Regions from separate parts of the Geobacillus sp. PLS 41 genome, predicted to be linked through region 1. Evidence: riboswitches for the same ligand, from Rfam matches in the RefSeq annotation. Region 1 holds a riboswitch; the other holds the start of a gene.
The links. A riboswitch is a leader RNA that binds a small molecule or an ion and turns the genes downstream of it on or off. The one in region 1 is predicted to bind S-adenosylmethionine.
Positions count from the first base shown of each region.

Region 1 (9,481 bases):
TCCGGTTGTCTGCGGCATTTTTTCCGTCGAAAAGGAGGCGCTGCTTGGCCGAATGGTGGTCGAGCTCGTTCCGGAGCGGGCGCGCCGCCAGCTCAACAAGCTGCTTCAACAATGCCAACGCACCGGCGAAGCGAGCGGCGAGGTCGAATTTTTCGACGAGGGAAAAGGGAGAATTATTGAGTTTTCACTGAAAAAGGAAGTGATTCCCGGCGTCGGGATGATGATGCTGCGCGATGTGACCGAGCGCAAGGAGATGGAGCTGCAGTTGCGCAAGTCGGATACGCTCAACGTCGTCGGGGAATTGGCCGCCGGCATCGCCCATGAAATCCGCAATCCGATGACGGCGCTAAAGGGTTTCATTCAGCTGTTGCAAGGAAGCATTGACGGCGACTATTCGATGTATTTTAATGTCATTATGTCGGAATTGAAACGGATTGAGTCGATCATCACCGAGTTTCTGGTCTTGGCGAAGCCCCAGGCGGTGCAGTACAAACAAAATGATATCTGCAAAATTATGCAAGACACGATCGATTTGATCAGCGCCCAAGCGATGATGCACAACGTGCAAATCATCGCCGACTTCGAGCGCGGGCTGCCGCCGGTGTATTGCGAGCCGAATCAGTTGAAGCAAGTGTTCATCAATATTTTGAAAAACGCCATCGAAGTGATGCCAAAAGGCGGGGACATTACGGTGCGCATCACCCGCGCCGGGTGCTATGTGCGCATCTCCATCACCGACCAAGGATGCGGCATTCCAAAAGATAAAATCAAAAAGCTTGGCGAGCCGTTTTATACGACGAAAGAACGCGGCACCGGCCTCGGCTTGATGGTCAGCTATAAAATCATAGAAGAGCACCAAGGGAAAATTGAAGTGGAAAGCGAAGTCGGCGTCGGCACGACGTTCCATATCACGCTGCCGATCGAACGAATGGAAAGGGAGGACGACGATGACGATTGAATATGCAGTATACCGCTCAGAGCTGCTCGGCGACATTTACATCGCCTCCGACGGCGACGCGATTGTCAAAGTCGAGCTGTTTCCAGAAGAATGGCGCGCGTTCGCCGGCGAACATCCGGCTGTCAAAAGCTGGTCGCCGCTTCTTGAACGCGCGCTTAGGCAGCTGGATGAGTATTTCCACGGTCGACGCCAAGCATTTGACTTGCCGCTGAAGTGGAAGGGAACTGCCTTCCAAGAAGAGGTGTGGGCGGCGCTTTGCCGCATTCCGTACGGCGAGACGGCGACATACGCTGACATCGCCGCGCAAATCGGCCGCCCGAAAGCGGTGCGCGCCGTCGGTCAGGCAAACCGGGCGAATGAACTGTCGATTCTCGTTCCGTGCCACCGCGTTGTCGGCAAAAACGGCGCTCTCATTGGCTATGCTGGAAGCCGCACCGATGTGAAGGCGAAGCTGTTGGAGCTTGAGCGCCGCTTACGTAGATGACGCTCTTGCGTTCGTGGAACAGGCAAAGGGTTTGGAAGGCGTTGTATGCGGATGCTGCAATGAAGCAGGCGGAAAAAGAGGCTGACGGCTTGCCTAGAAAAACGCGTCTGCCCCCGAGGATTGCCATCCACGGGGGCAGAGATCGGGCGTTATTTTTTTTGCCAATGCGACAAGGCGAGGGCGCCGACTAAAATGGCGCCTTTTATAATGTCTTGGGCGTAATACGGAACGTTTGCCATCGTCAAGCCGTTCAGCAACACGCCCATTAAAATCGAGCCGAACAATGTGCCGATGACGTTCGGCTTGCCGGCGCCAAAGACGGAAAAGCCGATGTAGGCGGCGGCGACGCTGTCCATTAAAAGCGAGGCGCCGGCCGACACTTGCCCGGTGCCGATGCGCGAGGCAAGGACGATGCCGCCTAAGGCCGCAAAAAACCCGCTGATGACGTATGCATATGTCCGATAGCGGTTGACCGGGATGCCTGAGAGCCTTGCCGCCTCGCGGTTTTCCCCGGTCAAATAAAAGAGGCGGCCGGGTTTCGTGTACGTTAAAAACAGATGAGCGGCAATGACGACAAACAGCATAAGCAAGACCGAAAACGGCACGCCGAACAGCTCTCCCTGGCCGATAAATAAAAAGGAAGGAATGAATTTGCCCGGCGCCGTGCCGCCATCGGGCAGCGGCATGTCGTTGTAGATCGAAAACCCTTTCGTATAGGTGAGCTGCACGCCGTTAATGGCGTACATCGTCGCCAACGTCGCGAGCAAATCGGGCAATTTGAATTTGACGATCAACAACGAGTTCAAGAGCCCGACAGCAATGCCGAGCAACAGCGGCACGAGCAGGGTGATGAAAATTTCTTGGCGGTACAGGACGAGCGCCGCTGCGCTCGCGATCGTCGCTAGGCTCACCGTCGAGCCGACGGACAAATCGAAGCCATCGACGATGAGCGAAAACGTAATGCCGATTGCCACGAGCGTCACGATCGAAATGGACCGCAAAATGTCACTGAAGTTTTCATACGTAAAAAATCGGTCTTGCGTGATGCCGAAGTAGGCGATAACGGCAAGAATGGCCAGCAAGGTGCCGTGTTTATACAACCATTCAAGAATGGACGGCGCCGTTTTTTTCGACGGCGTTGTGGAAACGGCTGGCTGGCTCATGGATCTCACCTCCGCTGCAATAGTAAACAAGCTGTTCATACGTCAATTCAGCGGCCGGCAGGCGAGCGAGCAGCCGGCCGTCGACCATCACGTAGATGGTGTCGCAAATGTCAAGCAGCTCTTGAAATTCGCTGGAAAAGTACAGCACCGTTTTTCCTTCATCGGCAAGGGAGCGAATGATGGAAAACACCTCTTGCTTCGCATGGACGTCGATCCCTTTGGTCGGTTCGTCAAACAAAAAGACGCGTGCGTTTGTGTTGAGCCATTTGCCGATGACGACTTTTTGTTGATTGCCGCCGCTCAAGTGGCGAACGACGGTGGTGCTTGACGGCGGATGAACACCTAGCGAGCGGACGAGCCCGTCGGCTTCAGCCGCTTCTTTCGCCCAGCTGATCCATTGCCAGCGCGACAGGCGGGAAAGAAGGCGGACGGTCAAGTTCGTTTTCACTGATTCGGGCAAAAACAACCCTTGTTTGCGCCGTTCTTCCGGGATGAGGCAAAGGCCGGCGTCGATGGCTTCATAAGGCGATGAGAACACATAGCGTCTGCCATCAATTTCCCACTCGCCGGATGTGTTCCGGTGGGCGATGAGGCTTTCGGCAAGCTCCGTCTTGCCGGCGCCGACGAGGCCAGCGATGCCGACGATTTCGCCGCGGTGGGCGTATAGGTCGACTGTTGTCCCGGTTTTGTCGATCAAAATTCCGCGGGCGGCAAACGCGATGTCGCTTCTGTATGTGCGTGCTTGTTTCGCGGCGGCGGTCCGCTTCGTTCCAGTCATATGAAGGACGATGTCCTCAAGCGGCAGGCTGCGGGCGCCTCCGTGATAGACGACGCGGCCGTCGCGCAAAATCGTCAGCCGGTCAGCGATCTCCTGAACTTCTTTCAGTTTATGAGAGATGTAAATAAAGCCGACGCCTTGCTGCTTCAGTTCATCGATGATGGCAAACAGACGCCTTGTTTCCGCCTCGCTTAAGGCGGCCGTCGGTTCGTCTAGGATGATATAGCGCGCGTTGGATGACAGCACTTTGGCGAGCACAATCAGCTGCTTTTCATGGAGCGAGCAGTCGCGAACCAATTTCGTCGGCGGCAACGACAGGCCGACGCGGCGAAGCAGGGCGGCGGCCCGCTCTTTTTCTTGACGCAGCGAGCGAATCGGCCGTTGCTTCACATGGACGAACTCGTCCGCCGCTACATTTTCGTAAATCGGCAAGCCGGGAAAGAGCGCTGTGTCAACTTCTTGAACGACGAGGCCGATGCCGGCTTGTTTTGCTTCGCGCGGCGATGAAAACGTGTATATCGTACCGTCGATCGTGATCGTACCAGCGTCAGGCGGAATGGCGCCGGCCAAAATGTTCATGAGCGTGCTTTTGCCGGCGCCGTTCATGCCTAAAAGGGCGTGGACTTCGCCAGGACGAACGTCGAAGTCCACGCCGTCGAGCACGCGCACGGCGCCAAACGATTTTTCCATGCCCCGCATTGACAACCCGTTCATTTTTTGTTCACCTGGGCTTCCAACGTTTTCATCCACGGCGAGATGGCGACATTGGATTGCCCCCAGCCCGGGATGTATTGCGAAAGCTCATTCATCGACACTTGTTTGTCCGGAAGATCGGACCGTTTCACTAAATGCGGCTCAAGCGAGTAAATGTTCGGCGTTTTTTCTCCAGCGATTTTTTGATACGCGAACCGCACTTGGACGCGGCCGACTTCGGCTGGGTCGGTCGCCGTTGTCGCCACCCATGGGCTGTTTGGTTTTTGGATCATTTGCAAGTCTTCATCGCTCAAATCGATGCCATACACTTTAATTTCCGTGCGCCCAGCTTGCTCGATGGCGCGCGTCGCCCCTTTGGCGAACTCGTCCCAAGTTGCGAAGACAGCGTCAATGTCGCCTTTGTTCGGGTATTTTTTCAAAATCGCTTCCATTTGCGTTTGTGTGTCCAAAGCTGTGTTGGCGCTCGCCGTGCCAAACTTGGCAATTTCTTTAATGTTCGGATAGCGTTTTTTGAACGCGTCATAAATGACATGGCGGCGTTCCATCGGGGTAAAGCCGCCGACCCAAATCGTGACGATGTTGCCTTCCCCGTTTAAGTCTTCTGCGAGCGTTTTTAATGTTTTCCAGGCGAGGCTGTAGTCGTCTTGGTCGATGACGGTGACGCCGGGAATGTTCAAATCGTTGTCAAACGCCACAACTGGAATGCCTTTGGCGACGGCTTTTTTCACCGGGCCTTCGAGCGCATCGGCGCGGCCGTGGTCAAGCAAAATGGCGTCCACATTTTGTGTAATGGCCGTCTCAACGTACGATGCCATTTTGGTTAAATCGTTGTCGGCGTTGTAAATTTGCACCTCGCCGCCGAATTTTTGCACTTGTTCTTTGACGCCGGCGATGTATTGCGATGAGAACGTGCCGATGGACAGTTGCATAATGGCGGCGATCTTCACCGGTTTTTTCAGCTTCTCCGGGATGGCCGCCTGTTCGCTGCTCGATGCGGTTTGGCTGTTGGATGAGACGGTGTCGCCTTGGATGGCCGTTTGCTTCGTTTCGTTGGCCGGCTTAGAGCTCACGGCGTCTTGCTCGTTCGTGCAGCCGGCCAAGACGGAGAACACGGCAAAGAAAAGAAGAGAAAGGAACGATAAGGCCTTAAATCGTTTCATGCTGCTCCTCCTTTGTGAATAATGATGGCAGCGTTGCGTTGTAATTGCCGCGAATGATGCCTTTTTCGGTAATGATCGCGGTAATGAGTTCGTTTGGCGTTACGTCAAACGCCGGATTGTATACGTTGACGCCTTCCGGGGCGATGCGCACGCCGGCGATGTGGGTCACTTCATCCGGATGGCGCTCTTCGATCGGGATGTCCGCACCTGTTTTCGTCGTCAAATCGATCGTGGACAACGGCGCAGCGACGTAAAACGGAATGTCAAACGACTTCGCGAGCAAGGCCAGGCCGAACGTGCCGATTTTGTTCGCCGTATCGCCGTTTTGCGCGATCCGGTCGGCGCCGACGATGATGGCGCCAATGCCTTTCGCCTTGATCGCTTGCGCTGCCATGTTGTCGGTGATGAGCGTCACATCAACGCCCGCTTGCATCAGTTCCCAAGCGGTCAGGCGCGCCCCTTGCAACACCGGCCGCGTCTCGAGAGCGTAAACGGATAGTTCAATTCCTTTTTCTTTCGCCAAATAAAACGGGGCGAGCGCCGTTCCGTAGCGGGCGGTGGCGATCGAGCCGGCGTTGCAAATCGTCATCACCCGCTCGCCGGGCCTGAAGAGCGACAAGGCATGCTCGCCAATGCGGCGGCACACATCCTCGTCTTCTACTTGAATGCGAATCGCTTCGTGGACGAGCGTCGTTTTGGCCTCGTTGACGGAAAGGGCGTCGGCCGCAGCGGTGACGAGCCGATCGAGCGCCCAAAACAAGTTGACGGCAGTCGGCCGGGCACTGGCTAGGTAGTCACGATCTCGTTTCAAGCGACGGCGGAATTCATCGAGCGATTCGGTGTCGTAGCGTAAAGCGGCAAGCGCCAGGCCATAGGCGGCGGTGATGCCGATCGCCGGCGCGCCGCGCACTTTCAGCGTGGCAATCGCCTCATAGACGTCTTCCAGAGTGTGCAAGTCGATATATTCGATGATGGATGGAAGCTTTTGCTGGTTTAAAATCGTCACATGCGTCTCGCGCCATTCAACGGAGCGTGGGATGGCAAAGGTGCTCATCGCCATCTTCCTTTCTCTTTTTTTTGGTTTGTCCGGGTCAGCGCCGCGCAGCTTGCGTCGAGACCCGGACGATTGTATGGCATTATTGTTCCGTTTCGGCAAACAGGCGGCGGAAGTCTTCCGTTCCGGTGAACACGCGGCGCTCAATGATCAAGCGGCGGCCGAGACGGAGGGCATGCCGTTTGGCAACAAGCCGTTCATCTTTGTGCTCGATGCCGTCAAGGTCCGCCACATGGGCGAGGCCGATCGTCCGGCGGATGACTTCGCAGCCGGCAAAGCCGACGGCGTCGATGAACGCGTGCCGGAGCACGTCCTCGAGCAAGCCCGGCGTCGCGGCGTACGTTTCCACGCTCTCGGTGCGCCAAAGGTTTGAGAACACGGACGCAAAGACGTCCCATGTCCGGTCGATGTGGTCAAAGAGCGGTTGGCGCTCTAATTCAGAGCGGGACAACGCATTTAACAGCAAATTGGCGAAAAATTGGCCAAGGTCAAACCCGATCGGACCGTAAAAGGCGAATTCTGGGTCGATCACTTTCGTTTCGTCGGCGCTTACGAAAATGCTGCCGGTATGCAAATCGCCATGCAAGAGCACATCGGCTTCGGTTAAAAACTTGCGCTTCAGCTTTGCTGCTTCTAGGTGGAGTCGGTCATCGCGCCAAAGCGCTTCAACGTCTGGGCGCAATTCGTCTTCAAAGTTGTTCGTTTCGTGGTCAAAAAACGGGTCGGTGAAGACGAGGTCTTCGGTAATTTTGCACAGTTCCGGATTGACGAAGCTTTGCGCCAATTTCTTTTTCTCTTGCTGGTTCATGCCGAAGTCAGACGTATAAAATGCCGTTTTGGCGACAAACTCGCCGATATGCTGGGACAAAAGCGGATACGTTTTCCCTTCGATCAGCCCTTTGCGGGCGATTTGCAAACGGGATAAGTCTTCCATCACCGTAATGGCGAGCGATTCGTCAGAATAGTAGACTTTCGGCACGTATTGCGGCACGTAGCTCGCAAACGTGCGCAGCGCGTTGCTTTCAATGACAGCGCGCTTTAACGTGAGCGGCCAGCTTTCGCCGACCACTTTGGCGTACGGCAACGCTTGTTTGATGATGACGCCTTGTTTCGTTTCTTGATCGACGATATGAAAAACAAGGTTCAAGTTCCCGTCGCCGATCTCGCGGCAGGCAAGCGGCGCTCCGTCGCGGAATAGGCCGAGGCGGACAGCGAGAGATACCGCCTTCGGTTCGGTCAGCGGTTCGTAAACCGATGTTTGAACAGTGGTCATTTCCTTGTTCCCCCTTTTTTCATTTCGCTCGTTTTCAAATGCCGGTTCTGACGCGGCGCTGAAATCTCGGCGTTTCCGGCAAATGAAAAAGCCTCTTTCGCATACGGAAAGAGGCTTGAAGATTCATTCGTTCTTCGCGCCTCTTATCTTTCAGAAAGACATCGGTCTTTCTGTTGGACTTAGCACCGTGCCCTGCGGAAGCATGACGCTTCCGGCGCCGCCCTTGGCGTGCGCCCTATCTCACGATAGTATTACGGTCGGTTGCTGGGCTTCATTGGGCCAATTCCCTCAGCCAACTCTTGATAAGAGTACCGATTTCTCGTATTCAGTTTTTGCAATTTTCACGATGTTGTCAATCGTTTGGTTGTTTGATTCGAATGATACATGGTCGATCAATCGATTGTCAATACGTTTTGAAAAAATTTTTTGCCGCTTCGTAGTCGTGCGGCCGGCGGTCGGCAAACACCGGGATGCGTGCGCGGACGTCCGCAACGAGTGCGGGATCGATGTCGGCCGAGAGAATGCCCGGCTTCTCGTCCGCCTCGGCGATCACTTCGCCCCATGGGTCGATGACGAGCGAATGGCCGGCAAAGACGTTGTTCGGGTCGCGGCCAGCCCGGTTGCAGGCGACGACGTAGCATTGGTTTTCAATCGCCCGCGCCATCAAGAGCGTCCGCCAATGGTGCAGGCGGGGAAGCGGCCATTCGGCGACGACAAACAGCACTTCCGCTCCGGCCAACGCATGGGCGCGAATCCACTCCGGAAAGCGGATGTCATAGCAAATGACCCCGGCGCATGCAAGCCCGTCGAGCGAAAACAAGCCTAAGCTGCTTCCCGGCTGCAAATACAAATGTTCATCCATTAATTGGAACAGATGGAGTTTGCTGTATTCGCCGACGATTTGGCCATGGCGGTCGGCCACGATCATCGTGTTTGTCACGCCGGCGGCTGTTTTTTTGGCGACCGAACCAGCGACGAAATGGACGCCGTACGTTTGCGCCAATCGGGAAGCGAGCGCCTTCGCCCGTTCGGCGCCTTCGTCGGCAATTTCATCCAGGCGCGTCAAATCGTAGCCGGTCGTCCATAACTCTGGCAGCACGATGATGTCAGCGCCGTCTTTGGCAGCGGATTCCACGGCCTGTTCGGCTTGCTGTTCGTTTTTTGCTGGATCGCCAAATGCAATATCAAGCTGGAGGCAGGCGATGCGGATCGTCATGAGTTTTCACCTCGAAAAAATTTTGCTTTACATTTTGCTTTTTACGATATATGATGTTGCACTAGAATTTCAAGAATTTTTTAAGAAGGTGTGGGCGATGACGATGGAAATTCCTTTTTCCGAGCTGCTTGAGCAGCTGCCAAAGCAATTTTTCGCCTCGCTTGTCGCAAAAGTCGGGGAGAAAATCAAGGCCGGATGCGACGTGATCAATTTAGGGCAAGGCAACCCGGATCAGCCGACGCCAAAGCATATCGTCGAGGCGATGCAGCGGGCGGCGGCCAATCCGAAATACCATAAATATTCGCCATTTCAAGGCTACTTCTTTTTGAAAGAAGCCATTGCCGCGTTTTACGCGCGTGAATACGGGGTGAACGTCGATCCAGACCGCGAAGTCGCCATTTTGTTCGGCGGCAAGGCCGGGCTTGTCGAGCTGCCGCTTTGCCTCGTCAACCCGGGCGATGTGGTGCTTGTCCCGGACCCGGGCTATCCGGACTATTGGTCGGGGATCGCGCTTGCCCGCGCGCGGATGGAGATGATGCCGCTTTCTTCGGAAAACGGATTCTTACCGGATTACGAAGCCATTCCGGAGTCGGTCGCCGACCGAGCGAAGCTCATGTTTTTAAACTATCCGAACAATCCGACCGGTGCGACGGCGACAAAGGAATTTTTCGCGGAGACGGT
Region 1 covers NZ_CM151395.1:3,100,446-3,109,926, reverse strand. Annotated here, with positions in the region: gene ACVX3G_RS15555 (PAS domain-containing sensor histidine kinase) at 1-958, shown strand, start outside; gene ACVX3G_RS15550 (methylated-DNA--[protein]-cysteine S-methyltransferase) at 948-1,442, shown strand; gene ACVX3G_RS15545 (ABC transporter permease) at 1,592-2,605, opposite strand; gene ACVX3G_RS15540 (sugar ABC transporter ATP-binding protein) at 2,547-4,097, opposite strand; gene ACVX3G_RS15535 (sugar ABC transporter substrate-binding protein) at 4,094-5,257, opposite strand; gene mtnA (S-methyl-5-thioribose-1-phosphate isomerase) at 5,244-6,311, opposite strand; gene mtnK (S-methyl-5-thioribose kinase) at 6,394-7,584, opposite strand; SAM riboswitch class I at 7,725-7,893, opposite strand; gene ACVX3G_RS15520 (carbon-nitrogen family hydrolase) at 7,988-8,800, opposite strand; gene ACVX3G_RS15515 (pyridoxal phosphate-dependent aminotransferase) at 8,898-9,481, shown strand, end outside.

Region 2 (9,481 bases), 380 kb from region 1:
ACGGTTGTGTGGGAGAAAGACACCGGCAACCCGATTTACAACGCCATCGTCTGGCAGTCGCGGCAGACGGCCGGCATTTGCGATGAACTGAAAGCGAAAGGGTATGACCCGCTATTCCGCGAAAAAACCGGCTTGCTTATTGACGCCTATTTTTCCGGGACAAAAGTGAAATGGATTTTGGACCATGTCGAGGGGGCGCGCGAACGGGCGGAGCGAGGAGAGCTGCTCTTTGGCACGATTGATACGTGGCTCATTTGGAAGCTGTCCGGCGGCCGCGCCCATGTAACCGATTACTCGAACGCGTCGCGCACATTAATGTTTAACATTCATACGCTCGAGTGGGATGACGAGCTGCTTGCGATTTTAAACGTGCCAAAGGCGATGCTTCCTGAGGTGCGCCCGTCCTCGGAAGTATACGCGAAAACGGTTCCGCATCATTTCTTCGGCGTGGAGGTGCCGATCGCGGGAGCCGCGGGCGACCAGCAGGCGGCTTTGTTCGGCCAGGCGTGCTTTACGGAAGGGATGGCGAAAAATACGTACGGCACCGGCTGCTTTATGCTGATGAATACGGGGGAAAAAGCGGTGCAATCGAAACACGGGCTGCTCACAACGATCGCCTGGGGAATTGACGGCAAGGTTGAATACGCCCTTGAAGGCAGCATTTTCGTCGCCGGTTCGGCCATTCAATGGCTGCGCGACGGCTTGCGGATGATCAAAACGGCGGCTGACAGCGAAGCGTACGCCGAAAAAGTCGAGTCGACCGACGGGGTGTATGTCGTACCGGCGTTCGTCGGGCTTGGCACGCCGTATTGGGACAGCGAGGTGCGCGGGGCGGTGTTTGGCCTCACGCGCGGCACAACGAAAGAGCATTTCATCCGGGCCACCTTGGAATCGCTCGCTTACCAGACAAAAGATGTGCTCGCCGCCATGGAAGCCGATTCCGGCATCTCGCTGACCACGTTGCGCGTTGACGGCGGGGCGGTGAAAAACAATTTCCTTATGCAATTCCAGAGCGATTTGCTTGCCGTTCCGGTCGAACGTCCGGTTGTGAATGAAACGACGGCCTTGGGTGCGGCGTATTTGGCCGGGCTGGCGGTCGGCTACTGGAACAGCCGAGATGACATCGCCGCCCAATGGCAGCTCGAGCGCCGGTTTGAGCCGAAGATGGATGACGACAAGCGAACGATGCTCTACGATGGCTGGAAAAAAGCGGTGCGGGCGGCGATGGCGTTTAAATAACTATAGGGAACAAAGCAATAATCGATCGTGAATGGGCGGCCGCGGTCAAGCTGTGTCCTTTTCCACTTTTTTGTTCATTGCTTAGGCAGATGTTCCTTTCGTGGAGCATCTGCTTATTTATTGTCCAAAAAATAGTGGTTGAAACTGAGCTGTAGTTCACAGTCATGTTTTTCTATGAGGTATAAGACTGGAAAGGAATCAAAAAATTTACTGATATTTTTTCTATAAATATTGAATTTACGAAAAAAAATGATAGAATATTATCTGGATATTATATATAGTCTAAAATTTAGTAATACTAACAAAAGGGAGAAGGACACATTGGCAAAGCAAACGTTATTGGAAATTGAGGAGCTGCGAGTCTCTTTCCGCATCGGTGATGACTATTATGCGGCGGTCGACGACGTTTCGCTGGCGATCGGGGAGAACGAAGTCGTCGCTCTCGTCGGGGAGTCGGGTTGCGGCAAAAGCGCACTCGCTTTGTCGATTATGGGTCTCCACCCGCCCGAAAAGACAAAAATTGAGGGGCGCCTGCACTTTAAAGGGACAAATTTGCTGTCGCTCTCCGTTGCCGAACTCAATCGCATCCGCGGCAAAGAAATCGGGATGATCTTTCAGGATCCGTTAACGGCGCTCAATCCGCTCATGACGGTCGGCCGGCAGATCGAAGAAAGCATGGATTACCATCTGCGGCTGTCAGCAGCCGAAAAAAAAGAAGCGAACGATCGGCTTGCTTCGCAAAGTCGGCATTCCGGAGCCGGAAAAGGTGTACTACCGTTATCCGCACGAGTTGTCCGGGGGGATGCGGCAGCGGGTCGTCATCGCGATCGCCATCGCCTGCGAGCCCGCCCTGCTCATCGCCGATGAACCGACAACGGCGCTTGATGTGACGATTCAGGCGCAGATCATAGGGCTGCTCAAAGAGTTGCAGCGGCAAATGAAAACGAGCATTATTTTAATCACGCATGATTTGGGGGTGGTGGCGGAAATGGCGGACCGTGTGGCGGTCATGTATGCTGGGGAAATCGTTGAGTTAGCGGACGTCGATACCATTTTTCACCGTCCGCTTCATCCATACACTCGCTCATTGTTGCAGTCGATCCCGTCTGCGCAGACGAAAAAGGAACGACTCCACGTCATCCAAGGGATCGTTCCGCCGCTGCATAAACTGCCGCGGCGCGGCTGCCGCTTCCAGCCGCGCATCAGCTGGATTGGGGCGGATAAGCACGAATCGGATCCGAAGTTGCGGGAAGTGGAGCCGGGGCACTGGGTGCGTTGCACATGTTACCAACATTTTTATTTTCCCGATGATCAAACGGTAGGTGGAATCGGCTATGGCGCTTCTTAACGTCAACCATTTGAAAGTATACTATCCGGTGCGCGGCGGTTTTTTTCGCCGGGTGGTCGACCATGTCCGCGCGGTGGATGATGTCAGTTTCACGCTGAACAAAGGGGAAACGTACGGGCTCGTCGGCGAGTCCGGCTGCGGCAAGACGACGACAGGGCGCACGATTATCGGTTTGATTCGCGCCACGGCCGGGGAAGTGCTGTTTGAAGGGACGGATTTGACAAAGCTTCGTCGCCGCGAGTTTCATCCGTATCGGAAAGACATCCAGATGATTTTCCAAGATCCGTATTCTTCGCTCAATCCGCGCAAACGTGTGCTCGACATTGTCGCCGAGCCGCTCCGCAATTTTGAACGCCTGTCCCCGCAAGAGGAGCGGCAGAAGGTGCAATACGTTTTAGAGCGGGTCGGCTTGAGCGCGGAGTCGATTTACAAATATCCGCATGAATTTTCCGGCGGACAGCGCCAACGCATCGGCATTGCGCGGGCGCTCACGCTCAATCCGAAGCTCATCATCGCCGATGAGCCGGTGTCGGCGCTTGATGTGTCGGTGCAGGCGCAAGTGTTGAATTTCATGAAAGAAATCCAGCAGGAGTACGGGCTGACGTATTTGTTCATCAGCCATGATTTAGGGATCATCCGGCATATGTGCGACCGCATCGGCATTATGTACCGCGGCCGGCTCGTGGAGGAAGGGACGAGCGAGGAGATTTTTACGAATCCTCAACATATTTATACGAAACGTCTGCTCTCCGCCATTCCGAACGCCGATCCGCGCGAACGCGGCCGGCAGGAGGCGCTTCGCCGCGAAGTGGAAAAAGAATATGAGCAGTCGTATTCCCGCTATTTTGATGAAAACGGCCGGGCTCACCCGCTCAAGCCGATTTCGCCGACGCACTCGGTGGCCATTCCGTAAAGAGGGGAAGACGGGAAGATGCTGAAATTTATTTTACGGCGAATCCTCATTATGATTCCGCAATTGTTTTTGCTGAGCGTCCTCATTTTCTTACTGGCGAAGGCGATGCCGGGCGATGCGCTGACGGGGCAGCTGGCGGCCAACCCGAAAATGGATCCGCAGACGCTTGAGGAAATGCGGGAAAAACTTGGCTTGAATGATCCGGTACATATTCAATACATCCGTTGGGTGAAAAACATGCTGCAAGGGGATCTCGGCCTTTCCTATACCCACCAGCAGCCGGTCACTGATCTGCTGGCCGGACGGATCGGGAATACGGTGTTGCTGTCGGCGGCGATTTTAATTTTGACGTACCTGATTGCCATTCCGCTTGGCATCGTGTCGGGGCGATGGACAGATACATGGGCTGATAAGCTGATCGTCGGCTACAGCTATCTCGGGTTTGCCACGCCGCTGTTCATTTTTGCTTTGATCATGCTGTTTATTTTCGGCTTTCACCTTGGCTGGTTTCCAACCGGCGGCAGCGTGGACGTTCAGGTCGAGGAAGGGACGCTCGCTTACTATTTAAGCAAATTGAACCATCTCATGCTTCCGGCGTTGTCGGGAGCGCTCATCAACACGGTCGTTACGATTCAATATTTGCGCAGCGAAATCGTCGATACGAAAGTGAAAGATTTCGTGAAAACGGCGCGGGCGAAAGGCGTGCCGGAGCGGCACATCTATTGGCGCCATATTTTGCGCAATTCGTTTTTGCCGATCGCGGCGTTTTTAGGGTATGAGATCACCGGGCTTGTCGGCGGTTCCGTGTTTTTGGAGTCGATCTACAGCTATCCGGGGCTTGGCCAGCTGTTTTTGCAGTCGATTATGCAGCGGGATTACAGCGTCGTGACGGCGCTCGTCATGATTTCCGGCCTGGCGACGCTGGTGGGCACGCTGTTGTCGGACATCATTTTGAGTGCGGTCGACCCGCGCATCCGGATTGAGTAGGGAAGGAGGAAGGCAGCTGACATGAAAGCGGAAATCAGCGGCCCAACGCCGGCCGGAGCGAACATCGAGAAAAGCCCTTCCGCCTTTTCGATCATGTGGCGGGAGGTGGTTCGGGATCGGCTCGCGCTTGGTTCGCTCATCATTTTAGGAATCCTTTTGTCGATCGTCTATGGCGTGTCGCTCTTTTTGGATCAAGAGGAAATCGTGAAAGTGGATTTTCTTTCCATCTATTCTCCGCCGTCAGCGGAACACTGGCTTGGCACAGACTACGGAGGGCGCGACGTGTTTGGCCAGCTCATCATCGGCGCCCGCAATTCGTTTACGATCGGACTGGCCATTACGCTCATCACTGGGGCGATCGGCCTCATTGTCGGATTGGTGGCCGGCTATTTCGGCGGCTGGATTGACAATGTCATTATGCGCATCATCGATTTCATTCTCGTTCTGCCGTTTTTGATGCTCGTTATTGTTTTTGTCGCCATTGTGCCTAAATATAATGTATTGACGTTCATTTTGATCATGAGCGCGTTTTTGTGGACGGGCAAAGCCCGGCTGATCCGCGCCAAAACGCTGGCCGAGCGCGAGCTGGATTATGTCAGCGCGTCAAAAACGCTCGGCACGCCAGATTGGAAAATCATTATTTTTCAAATTTTGCCCAACCTCAGCTCGATCATTATCGTCAATTTGACGTTAAATTTGGCGGGCAACATCGGCATCGAGTCCGGGCTCACGTATCTTGGCTTCGGGCTGCCGGAGAGCACGCCGAGCTTAGGGACGTTGGTCAGCTATGCGACCAACCCGGATGTTTTGCAAAACAAATGGTGGGTTTGGTTGCCTGCGTCATTGCTTATTTTAGTGATGATGCTGTGCATAAATTTCATCGGCCAAGCGCTGAAACGTGCGGCTGATGCAAGACAACGACTAGGATAAGGGGGAAGAAAATGTGAAGAGAAAATGGCTGGCGGCTCTCGCCGCGCTCTTGCTCGTGCTCGCCGGGTGCACGGGCAAATCCGACACAACGAGCGGAAAGGGCAACAATAACGAAAAACCGGCGGCTCAGAAGGAAGACATCAGCAAATTCCCGATGACGGTGAAAAACGACGGGAAAATCATCGACGGCGGCGTGTTGAAATACGGCCTTGTGTCCGATACGCCGTTTGAAGGGACGCTCAGCTATGCATTCTACACCGGAGCGCCCGACGCAGAGATTTTGCAATTTTTTGACGAGTCGCTTTTCCGGACGAACGGTGACTATGAAATTACAAATGATGGGGCTGCCACGTATGAGTTGTCGGATGATAAAAAGACGATGACAATCCATATTAAAGACAATGTGAATTGGCATGACGGCCAGCCGGTGACCGCTGAAGACTTGGAGTATGCGTATTTGGTCATCGGCCATAAAGATTACACCGGCGTCCGCTATGGCGATGCGCTCATCCAAGGGATCGTCGGGATGGAAGAATATCACAGCGGCAAAGCGGATAAAATTTCCGGCATTAAAGTCATCGACAAAAAGACGTTGACGATCACATGGAAACAGGCCAATCCGTCGGTGTTGACCGGCATTTGGGCGTATCCGCTGCCGAAGCATTACTTGAAAGACATTCCGATCAAAGACTTGGCGAAATCGGATAAAATCCGGAAAAACCCGATCGGGTTCGGTCCGTTTAAAGTGAAGAAAATCGTTCCGGGCGAGTCGGTAGAGTTTGTTCGCAATGATGACTACTGGGCTGGCAAACCGAACTTGGAAGGCGTCATTTTGAAAGTCGTCAGCCCGCAAGTCGTCCTGCAAGCGCTGAAAAAAGGCGAAATTGACGTCGCTGAGTTCCCGACTGACCAATATTTGAACGCGAAAGGGACGAAAAACATTCAGTTTATCGGTAGAGTGGATTTGGCGTACAACTATATCGGCTTTAAACTCGGCCATTGGGATGCGAAAAAGCAGGAAAACGTAATGGACAATCCGAAATTCCAAAACAAAAAACTGCGCCAAGCGATGGCGTATGCCATCAACAACCAAGAGGTGGCTGACCGCCTGTATCATGGCTTGCGCTTCCCGGCGAACACGCTCATTCCGCCGTCGTTCCCGGGCTATCATGACAGCTCCATCAAAGGATATACGTACAATCCGGAAAAAGCGAAACAATTGCTGGATGAAGCGGGATATAAAGATGTGGATGGCGATGGCCTCCGCGAAGATCCAAACGGCAAAAAATTCAAGATCAACTTCTTGGCGATGAGCGGTGGGGACATCGCTGAACCGCTGGCCAAATTTTATATGCAATGCTGGAAAGATGTGGGCCTCGATGTTCAGCTTGTAGACGGACGCTTGGCGGAGTTCAACTCCTTCTACGATATGGTCGAAAAAGACGATCCGAAAGTGGATGTCTACGCCGCCGCTTGGGCAACGGGAACGGACGTCGACCCGTACGGATTGTACGGCCGCAACGTCATGTTCAACTACTCGCGCTGGGTGAATGAGAAAAACGATGAACTGTTGGAAAAAGGCCATTCCGAACAGGCGTTTGACAAAGAATATCGTCGGAAAATTTACAGTGAATGGCAAAAGCTGATGAACGAAGAAGTGCCGGTCATCCCGACGTTGTATCGTTCGGCCATTTATGCCGTCAACAACCGCGTCGCCAACTTCACGGTCGATCCGGGCTCGAAACTGACGTGGAAAGATGTCGGCGTCACGTCCGAGCAACCGGAAGTCGAACAATGACGATTGTTGCCTTTGATGATGTATGATAAGATAGAAGATAAATTGCATACGTCTTATCAAGAGTGGGCGAGAGAACGGGCTTGATGACCCCACAGCAACCTGCCGCAGGCAAGGTGCTAACACCCGCAAAGCGGTTTCGCTTTGGATGATAAGAACGGCTCATGGCCCCTTTCGCATCATTCCGAGGCGAAGGGGGTTTTTGTCGATGGGAGGTGAAGGAGAAACAGTGGAGGAGGCGGTTTCGCTCCGCGCTTGCATGGCCGCTCATCTCCCTGCCGCAGCGTTCGCCGTTTGTGTCATGCGCTGTGTGCAGGCGGAGCTCATCCGGTTTGACCCTAAGGCGGCGGTGCATGTCGACCGTGGGGACGGATACGTTCATTTGTATGGGGAAGCGCAAGGAACAGCCTTTTCGTTGTTGTTGACCAACAGTGAGGCGGACGAATGGAAGGCGGACGGACCGTACGCCCTTGACCGCTACATATGGACAGAGCTTGGGAAAAAAGGGATTTTCCCGATGCAGATGACGCCGTATTTACAAGCAGTATGGTTAACTGAGTCATAGAAAGGAAGAGGGACGAATGGCAGTCAAAAAATTTGAACATGTCGGCATTCAAGTGAAAGACATCGAGGCATCGAAAGAGTTTTATCAAAATGTTGTCGGCTTGGAGCTGCTCGACGAAATGATTCATACGAACGGCACGATGAAATTGGCGTTTTTAGGGATTGGCGGCTCGATCATTGTCGAGCTGATCGAAGGATACAATCCGGATTTGCCGACGGAAGGAAAAGTGCACCATGTGGCGTTTACGGTGGAAGGCATTGAGCAGGAGAAAGAACGGCTTCAGTCGCTCGGTGTGCCGCTTGTGTGGGAAGAAATAACGACACTTCCGAACGGGGCCAAATATTTGTTCTTCCTCGGGCCCGACGGCGAATGGATCGAGTTTTACGAGCCTGCTCGATAAATGGCGTCACGCTAGGCGGCCAGCTGTTTGGGCCGCCTATGAATTTGCCGTCTGGCGATTGGCGCTTCGTTCCATTTTTCTTCGTATGGCCTTGCCTGCCGCTAGACAACAACCGTCCATGTAGGAGTCGTCGTCTTCTCGATTCAATGGTATACTAGAAAAAGAGAGGGGGAGGATGACGTGGAAGAAATGATCGTGCACGCGATTCAAGACGACTACCCTGATGAATTCGCCTGGTGCTACGGCTGCGGGCGTCTGAATGAACAAGGCCACCATTTCCGCACCGGGTGGCGGGGCGACAAAACGGTGACGGTGTATACGCCGCGTCCGGAACATACGGCGATTCCAGGGTTTGTGTACGGCGGGCTGATCGCCTCGCTCATTGATTGCCACGGCACCGGTTCAGCGGCGCTTGCCTTGCATCGGAAAAACGGCCATGAACCAGGGAGCGGGGAAACGCCGCCGCGCTTTGTCACTGCGTCGCTTCACGTCGATTTCGTCAAGCCGACGCCGCATGGAGTGCCGCTTGTCGCCGTCGGCACTGTGACGGAGATTCATCCGAAAAAATGGAAAGTGGACACCGAAGTGTTCGCCAACGGCGAACTGTGCGCCCGCGGGCAAGTCGTCGCCGTCGTAATGCCGAAAACGTTTGTCCGTGGGTAACAAGCAACAAAAGGCGCCGGAGAGCGGCTGTTTTTGACAGCGCTTTCTCCGGCGCTTGGCAACTGGTCGAAAACGGCTGCGCCTCACCTCGTTTCGCCATTGAGGACTGATGATGTCATGAAAAAGGCAACTCGACAACGCCTCTTCTCAAGTGGGGAAACCTTGTGAAATTGGTTCTCCTTTTTCAACAAAACCACCGATTTGGCGAACATCATCGTTTTTCGCCGGTTTTCTCGGATTCCTCTGATCATCGCTTTCCATGCGTTTCAAAACAACAACAGCAGCTGCTGTTTGGCCTCGTCGAATCCAAGGAGAACGAGCATGCGCAAAAACGCCTTTTGGAGATCCATCACCTTCACGGTTTGTCCATGATCAGCACCGACGACGTGGCGCTCGCCACCTCTTTGCCGTTTTGCCGCACGATGGCGGTTACATAGGCGACGGTTTTCCCGAACTTTTCCACCCGCGCCTCGATTTCGGCTTCTCCAGCCACCGCTGGGCGGTGAAACGTCGTCTGCAAGTTGATGGAGGCGTGCATTTGGTCATCGCGAAGCAAGGTCGTCACCGCATACGCCATGAGAATGTCCGCCGCCGCCCCGACGAACCCGCCCATAATCACCCCGTTGCCGTTGAGCAGCGAT
Region 2 covers NZ_CM151395.1:2,720,788-2,730,268, reverse strand. Annotated here, with positions in the region: gene glpK (glycerol kinase GlpK) at 1-1,239, shown strand, start outside; partial or broken gene ACVX3G_RS13620 (ABC transporter ATP-binding protein) at 1,561-2,587, shown strand; gene ACVX3G_RS13615 (ABC transporter ATP-binding protein) at 2,574-3,500, shown strand; gene opp4B (oligopeptide ABC transporter permease) at 3,519-4,487, shown strand; gene ACVX3G_RS13605 (ABC transporter permease) at 4,509-5,417, shown strand; gene opp4A (oligopeptide ABC transporter substrate-binding protein) at 5,431-7,215, shown strand; SAM riboswitch class I at 7,266-7,370, shown strand; gene ACVX3G_RS13595 (hypothetical protein) at 7,421-7,777, shown strand; gene ACVX3G_RS13590 (VOC family protein) at 7,794-8,177, shown strand; gene ACVX3G_RS13585 (PaaI family thioesterase) at 8,358-8,840, shown strand; gene ACVX3G_RS13580 (PaaI family thioesterase) at 9,196-9,481, opposite strand, start outside.
Region 2: linked by a shared signal. The riboswitch ahead of ACVX3G_RS13595 (hypothetical protein) and the one ahead of mtnK (S-methyl-5-thioribose kinase) in region 1 are both predicted to bind S-adenosylmethionine.